Regions from separate parts of the Brevibacillus sp. BC25 genome, predicted to be linked through region 1. Evidence: riboswitches for the same ligand, from Rfam matches in the RefSeq annotation. Region 1 holds a riboswitch; the other holds the start of a gene.

Region 1 (4,022 bases):
ACTTTCATATGCGGATTGCAGCGTTGCCAACCCCGGATGTTTCGTATCCAACTCCAGTGAAGGGAAGATTTCACCGCGCTCCTCAATCATCGAACGTCCACCCCAGCGGAATGTTGGCGGATTGTCTCTCAACCAAAGATCAGCTGCTGCTGCACGCCCGACGTGGTCCTCGATCTCTCGAATAATCTCTTCGTGGGATTCGTTCGGATAAAAATGAACGGTAATCCATAGAGCGCAACGGTCTGCGATGAACGCAGCGTGACGACCTCCCTCGATGACTGCGGGATTGATCGTATTGCTACCTGCCGGGAAGCCGGGGTAGGACTTCATGACAGCCCAGTCCCGCTCCAGCTCCTGTAGTGCGGTGATCACCTTCATCATTTTTTCAATGGCAGAAGCTCCCCGAACGCGTCCGCCTGCATGAATCGTCTGCGCGCGCATTCCGTCATGCAGCGTCGTCGGACTCTCAATCGTGATCCAGCCTGTAATGACCCCACCCTGCCCTTGCATTTGGAGATTGCTCGTATCCACTACAACGGCGTAGTCAGCCTGATAGCCACGCTCAATAGCGACCAATGTCCCCGCTTCACCTGCTTCTTCTCCGATGACGGATTGAAAGAGCAGATCACCTTGGAGCTCCACTCCGTGTTCGCGCAGCATTTGGATCGCAAACAAGCTCGCTGCGAGTCCGCCTTTCATATCCGCAACTCCACGGCCGTACAGGCGTCCATCCTTGCCATGTGTCAGAGCAAAAGGTGGATAGTTCCACCCCGTGTCATTTCCGACTTCAGCTACATCGATATGCCCGTTGACAATCAAGCTGTTTGCCTGTGTAGAAGCAATCCCTGATAACCGACCGACGATATTGTCGTCTCCTGGATATACCGTCCAGCGATCGACCTCGAATCCCATCGCTTGCAGTCTGTTGGCGATTACTCCTTGTGCGGCATCGCTGTTTCGCGCGGGAGGACTTACAGTCGGATGAGAAACGAGCTCTGCCAATAATGCGAACAGCTCTTCTTTGCGGCTGGCAATGGATTCTACCGCTTCTGTCAGTCGATCCACTCTACTCAATCATCCCTTCAATCGGGCTACTTGCGGACGCGTAACGCTTTTTCGCGATACGGCCTGCCAGGAAGCCTTTGCGACCTGCTTCCACTCCGAGCTTCATCGCTTCTGCCATCAGGACAGGATTTTCAGCGAGGGCGACTGCTGTATTCAACAAGACACCGTCAGCACCCAGCTCCATCGCTTTCGCGCAGTCCGCTGGCGAGCCAATTCCTGCATCCACAATTATCGGTACTTTGGCATCCTCGATAATAAAGCGGAGGTTGTTTTCGTTGACAATCCCTTGTCCGGAGCCAATTGGTGACGCACCTGGCATAACCGCATGTACGCCAACCTCTTGCAGACGTCTAGCAAGAATCGGGTCGTCATTGGTGTAGGTCAGTACGATAAAGCCTTCTTCCACCAAGATTTTCGAAGCCTCGAGCGTGCCAATCGGGTCGGGGAGAAGTGTTTTCGGGTCTCCAATAACTTCGACCTTGATCATGTCACACAGGCCAGATGCTTTAGCCAAACGGGCAATGCGCACTGCTTCTTCTGCTGTATAGGCACCTGCTGTATTTGGTAGCAGGGTGAATTTTTTCAAATCGAGTTGTTCCAAAAAGTTTGGTTCTTGCGGATTTTCCAAATTCAAGCGACGAATCGCAAATGTCAAAATTTCTGCTTCCGACACCTCTACTGCTTTCCCTTGTGTATCCAAGTCAGCGAATTTACCTGTCCCGAGAAGCAAACGGGAACGAAACTCGTAAGGTCCAATTTTCAATGTATCCATCATGATGATCATCCTCCTCCGACAAAATGAACGATTTCTATGCGATCTCCGTCTGCAATCGGTGTTTGTTCGTACGCTGAGCGGTCAATAATTTCACCATTTCGCTCCACGACGACAATCTTCTCTTGCAGGGAATAAGAAGCGAGCAAGGCCCGCACTGTCGTGATCTCTTCCGCCAACTCTACTTTTTTCCCATTCAGCTGAACAATCATTGATTACCTCCTTCTACTGGAAAAAAAACGGCTTCTCCCGCCTGCCTGAGTCGATTCAGACAAACAGAAGAAGCCGTATACCCATCCCATCTCACGGGACGAATGGCATAAAAAAACCATCCGCCTCGGATGGTTGAGTGAGATCTTATCATGCATGCACGCAAACAAGCATAGTTCCGCTCGGATGCAACACGTGATACTGATTCCAAATACCTCTTCCTCCGCTGGCATGACCCAGGTCAGGTTCAACGGTCAGTAACACACTCGTTACAATCTCAGCCAACGTTGCTTGGCTCCCGTTTGGTAATAAAGCTATGCAATTGTCGTACATTCGAGTACTACAGTAACACTCTATTTCGTGTTTGTAAAGGCTTCCTTGTGCATCTTTTCCAGCTCAAAAAGACAACGCTCTGCCCAAGCTGCCATTTTCGCAAGCTTTTCCATTTCTCTCTCCATCGCCTGACGCACAGATTCCTTATAGTCTGGAATCGCGCCATTATAGCGAATGACACCTTGGATAGGCGTCATGAATTTCTCCATGTAAGAGAGTGCTGGACGCTGGTGAAACAGCGGCACCTCTACTTCATAGGAAGAATGCAAATCGCCTTGCGTCGGGTATTTGGTAACTGCCAACACTTTTACAAGCAGCTTCGAATCGTGGATTTCCAATACTTCTGTAATATATTCACCCGTTCGCTGTGTAACGCGAACGATATCTCCCGGATTCCAGTTCATCGCGGTTTCCTCCTTTTATTGAATCGAGTTCATTTACATTAGTAAGGCTTCCAGCAGTTTGCGAGCATGCAGCAATACTTCTTCCGCATCCACTACTGACTGACCGCCACCCTGTGCCATGGCAGGATTTCCCCCACCTTTTCCGTTTATGACCGGCAAGGTTTCTTTCAACACTTGATTGATGGCTACGTTGACTTCTTGCCCACGAGCAAACACGACTTGCATTTTGTCTTCGGTAGTAGCCGCCAAAAGGCAAATCGCATCTGGCGCCAGAGCAGTAGCCAGCTGTGCGAACTGTTGAAGCTGTTGAATGGTTTTGTCTGTGAAGGTACGCATAATGAGGCGAGAATGACCGAGTTGGCTAGCAGCAGATAGTTGTTGATTGACTTCCACTTCTACGAGTTGCTTATCCACTTCTGCCAATTTTGCCTTCAAGGCGTCGCGTTCTGCAAGGAGGCGTTCCGTCTGTGCGATCAGTTCCCCTTCATTGGTAGCGAGCAGCTTCGCCGTATCACGAACGACAGCCTGCTTTTGGTTGTAGTCCCGCAAAGCTCGCCAGCCACAGATGAATTCCAGACGAATGTTTCCGCGGTGTCGCTCCCAGCCCAAGATCTTGATCATCCCGACTTCGCCCGTACGCGCTGGATGTGTGCCTCCGCATGGGTTGTAATCAAAATCAGGTATCATCACGACACGAATATTTTCAGTAACGGTCGGCTGTTTTTTCAATGGTAGCGTTGCCAACTCTTCGTCATCAACGAACCGCGCAATGATGGGATGGTTTTCCAGAACAATCTGATTCGCTCGCTTTTCTACCTTCTCCCATACATCCGCTGTCAACTCATCCAGTCGTACATCAATGGTGACACGTTCTTTGCCCAAGTGAAAGGCAACGGTCTCCGCTTGCACCACTTCCAGGAAGGACGCAGATAAAATGTGTTGACCAGCATGCTGCTGCATATGATCGAAGCGGCGGTCCCAATCGATGTGACCCGTTACTTCCGCTATGCTTTCGGACAAGGGAGCTTCCAGTCGGTGACGAATTTCGCCATCTAGCTCTTCCACATCTACCACACGAATCTCTTCCAATACACCCAGATCGGAAGGCTGACCGCCTCCAGTAGGGTAAAATGCCGTTTGATTCAGTACCACGTAAGGTGTCCCATCTTGCTCAACACCAGTTCTCGTCACCTGGGCCGAAAACGTTCTTGTATAGGCATCCTGATAATAGAGTCTGT
Region 2 (4,022 bases), on a different contig from region 1:
TGGAGCTGCTTCAGGTAGAGCAATTGACAAACAGTCCTTTGTCCGTAGAGATCATGATGTTTCCACGTGAACAAAAGCAGCATGACGCGATTGCTAGTGCCATACACGGCTTTTTGAAGAAGCAAGGCTTTCTACATGTCCATATTTTCTTCATTCTGCTATCGCCCTCTCTCTATTATAAAGAAGGACTTCCATTGCAAGTCGGAATGACGAAATAAGCAAGAAAAAAGGTCGAGATCCTCCAAAAGGATTTCGACCTTTTTCTATTAATAATAGAGGCTTTCGGTTTGCAGGCACTTGGAGCATGTTCGCGTAAGTGGGGTTTCGATATAGACGTGGCTGCAGTCCTGTTGAATCAGCTGCAATTTTTGTTTAGATTGCTCTAGCTCAGCTTCTAATCGACTGATCTTTTCACGTAAACGACTAGCTTCCTCCATAGGCATCCTCCTTCATTACGACTGGTACAAACGGCTTCCCTGTTCGCGGAACTCACGCGATTTTTCCTGCATCCCTGCAAGAATAGCGGGATCGTGGGCAGACCCTTCTTGATTGGCGATGTGACGAATGTCGTGCGATATTTTCATGCTGCAAAATTTAGGTCCGCACATGGAACAAAAATGAGCGGATTTGGCGGCTTCTGCTGGCAATGTTTCGTCGTGATATTCGCGAGCGCGCTCTGGGTCCAGGGACAAATTGAATTGATCGTTCCAGCGAAAATCAAAACGAGCTTTGGATAAGGCGTCGTCTCGCTGTTTTGCCCGCGGATGCCCTTTTGCGAGATCAGCGGCATGCGCTGCGATTTTGTATGCGATTAAACCGTTGCGGACATCCTCTTTATTGGGTAAGCCGAGGTGCTCCTTGGGCGTTACGTAGCAGAGCATCGCTGTTCCGAACCATCCAATCATGGCGGCGCCAATCGCTGAAGTAATGTGATCATAGCCGGGTGCGATATCTGTCGTGAGCGGCCCAAGTGTGTAAAAAGGAGCCTCATGGCAAATGGATAACTGTTTATCCATATTTTCGCGAATGAGATGCATCGGGACGTGACCAGGTCCTTCAATCATGACTTGTACGTCGTGTTCCCACGCAATTTTTGTGAGTTCTCCCAATGTCTCAAGCTCTGCGAACTGCGCCTCGTCATTCGCATCCGCGATAGAGCCAGGACGTAATCCATCTCCGAGGGATACACAAATGTCATAGGCCTTCAGAATTTCACAAATTTCAGCGAAATGCGTATACAAGAAGTTTTCTTCATGATGGGCCAGGCACCATGCGGCCAAAATCGATCCGCCGCGAGAGACGATACCGGTAACACGGTTAGCTGTCATAGGAATGTAGCGCAATAGAACACCAGCATGAATCGTGAAGTAATCAACGCCTTGTTCTGCTTGTTCAATCAAGGTGTCTCGGTAAACCTCCCATGTCAAATCCTCGGCTTTCCCATTAACTTTTTCAAGTGCTTGATAAATCGGGACGGTACCGACTGGAACGGGACTGTTTCGGATAATCCACTCCCGCGTAGTGTGTATATGTTTTCCCGTCGAGAGGTCCATAATGGTGTCGGCGCCCCAACGGACCGACCAAATCATTTTTTCAACTTCTTCTTCCATCGAAGAGCTAACGGCCGACGTTCCGATGTTGGCGTTGATTTTGACATGAAAGTTGCGGCCAATGATCATCGGCTCGCTTTCAGGATGATTGACGTTAGAAGGGAGGATCGCACGTCCAGCGGCGATTTCTGCCCGTACAAATTCAGGGGAGACACCCTCGCGAATGGCAACGTATTCCATTTCCGGTGTGATGATATTTTTTCGGGCATAATGAAGCTGGGTAACATTTTTCCCTGGCTTTGACCGTTTTGGTTTGTAGCCCTCTCGAGGGAAAGTAGGGAGGGTGGCTACCTTTTCTTCGTTTCGGATGCCGTCGTCAACTAGTTGTGGTTTGCGACCGACATACGTTTCCGCATCATTTCGCTCATCGATCCACTTGTGGCGGATGGAGGGCAGTCCTGCTTGAATGTCAGGGACGTAACCTGTTGCGGTATACTCGCCACTCGTATCATACACGCGAAGAGGAGGATTGGGTGTGGAACCAGACAATCCTTCGGTAGGATGAAGGGAAATCTCGCGCATCGGGACACGGATGTCCGCACGACTACCTGTTTCGTATACTTTGCGACTGCCTGGAAAAGATGACACCAATGACATAAGAAAAACCTCCTTGTTTTGGTTGCACGAAAGTGAGAACCGTTTAGGGAGGCGAAAGAAACATCCCACGAAAAAGCGCCGCATAAACAACATGCGACGCCAACGCGAGAGTAGAGAAGAAACGGGTATCCTAAAATACACGTATCTTTTCGTGTCGTATATGACATTCCTCCGCTGGCATTACCCAGTTCAGGTTCAACGGTCGATGGCACAGTACCATCCTCTCAGCCTGGTGATTTCCAAGCTCCCGTGCTTTTTTTATTTTGGATTGCAAGAATAGGATAACGGGAAGTCCATTTAATTTCAAGGAAAATTTTCCAATGGGAAAATTGCGGGTGTGCAACACATTTTCCTCCCCCCTATTCTCATGAATCGGACTAAAACTGTTTCTGTAGACCCACATGAATCCTATCTGTTACGATGAAGTTCGAAAAAAAGCAACTGCTTCCAGCGCTTTGATTTTTCTCGTTGTCGAAGCAGGATGGAGAAGTATTTTGAGGTGATGAGGAATGGATGTCTATTCGGATCTAAAACAAGGAGAACGTGGAGCGTGGGTAAGTATTTTCGCCTACATATTCTGCTCTGTATTAAAAATAGGAGTTGCGTATGTCACTGCGTCGGAAGCTTTAATGGCCGACGGTCTTAACAACTCAACGGATGTCGTTGCATCGATTGCTGTTTTGATCGGGCTTCGTATTGCAAGGAAACCACCTGATAAAGATCACCCGTATGGTCATTTTCGGGCGGAGACGATTTCAGCACTTGTCGCATCATTTATTATGCTATTTGTCGGAGTTCAAGTCGTTACGAATGCCGTACCATCCTTATTGGACCCAAAGCATGAGGCTCCTGACCTGTTGGCAGGGTGGACAGCACTTGCGACTGCAGTCATTATGCTTTTCGTCTATCGCTATAATAAAAAGCTCGCCATCAAAACAAACAGCCAAGCATTAAATGCAGCGGCCGCTGACAACCGTTCAGACGCATTCGTCAGTATCGGGACGTTTATCGGGGTAGCTGGCGCACAATTTCAATTGCACTGGCTTGATCCTTTAGCTGCTTTTGTTGTTGGTCTCATCATCTTGAAGACTGCTTGGGACATTTTCAGGGAAGCAACTCACCGTTTGACAGATGGCTTTGACGAGAGCGAGCTTGCGGACCTGCGGGCTACCATTTCCTCGATTTCGGGAGTTAAGGATATCAGTGACATCAAAGCCCGCTACCATGGCAGCAGCGTGCTGGTGGATGTTGTGATCCATGTAGATCCAGGTCTGAATGTGGTGGAGAGCCACACCATCACCGAGAAAATTGAAGAACAGATGCGCAAGATTCACCGTATTAACGCCGTTCATATCCATATTGAACCATGCCGGAAGATGGTGCCAAACTAGATTCCATGATGTGAAATGCAAAAAACCTGTCCATAGTGGGCAGGTTTTTTTAGGTGCAATTAAACAGGGGTAGCCTTCTTTTTGCGCAGTGTTTTGGTTGTAGAAGTAGTCGTAGTCTTTTTCAGACTGGCTGCAGTCTCCTTTTTTGATGCCTGCTCTTTTTCGGACGAGGAGGCAGCAGTGGTACGTTTTCGCGCAGGCTTTGACGGAGTCGGTTCGGGCTCGATTTTGATGGGCACTGCGGCTTGACCAGCTGTAGTCTCCAAGCTTTCTTTTAAGGCCTGCATGAGATCAATTACATTGGTTCTTGCCACGGTAGGTGCTGTGGCGATCTCCTGGCCCTCCAGTTTTTTCTCAATCAGTTTTTGCAGGTCGGATCGATATTCATCCGTATATTTTGCCGGATCAAAAGCGATCGTCATAT

What was found. A riboswitch is a leader RNA that binds a small molecule or an ion and turns the genes downstream of it on or off. The one in region 1 is predicted to bind thiamine pyrophosphate.
Region 2: linked by a shared signal. The riboswitch ahead of thiC (phosphomethylpyrimidine synthase ThiC) and the one ahead of thiS (sulfur carrier protein ThiS) in region 1 are both predicted to bind thiamine pyrophosphate.

Annotation. Positions count from the first base shown of each region.
Region 1 is NZ_AKIX01000128.1:219,994-224,015, forward strand. It holds gene PMI05_RS28200 (acetylornithine deacetylase) at 1-1,074, opposite strand, end outside; gene PMI05_RS28205 (thiazole synthase) at 1,067-1,840, opposite strand; gene thiS (sulfur carrier protein ThiS) at 1,846-2,049, opposite strand; TPP riboswitch at 2,249-2,359, opposite strand; gene PMI05_RS28215 (kinase-associated lipoprotein B) at 2,401-2,784, opposite strand; gene PMI05_RS28220 (DHHA1 domain-containing protein) at 2,818-4,022, opposite strand, start outside.
Region 2 is NZ_AKIX01000117.1:11,446-15,467, reverse strand. It holds gene PMI05_RS25580 (DUF1904 family protein) at 1-218, shown strand, start outside; gene PMI05_RS31185 (hypothetical protein) at 267-437, opposite strand; gene thiC (phosphomethylpyrimidine synthase ThiC) at 453-2,207, opposite strand; TPP riboswitch at 2,356-2,468, opposite strand; gene PMI05_RS25565 (cation diffusion facilitator family transporter) at 2,717-3,598, shown strand; gene PMI05_RS25560 (Ku protein) at 3,658-4,022, opposite strand, start outside.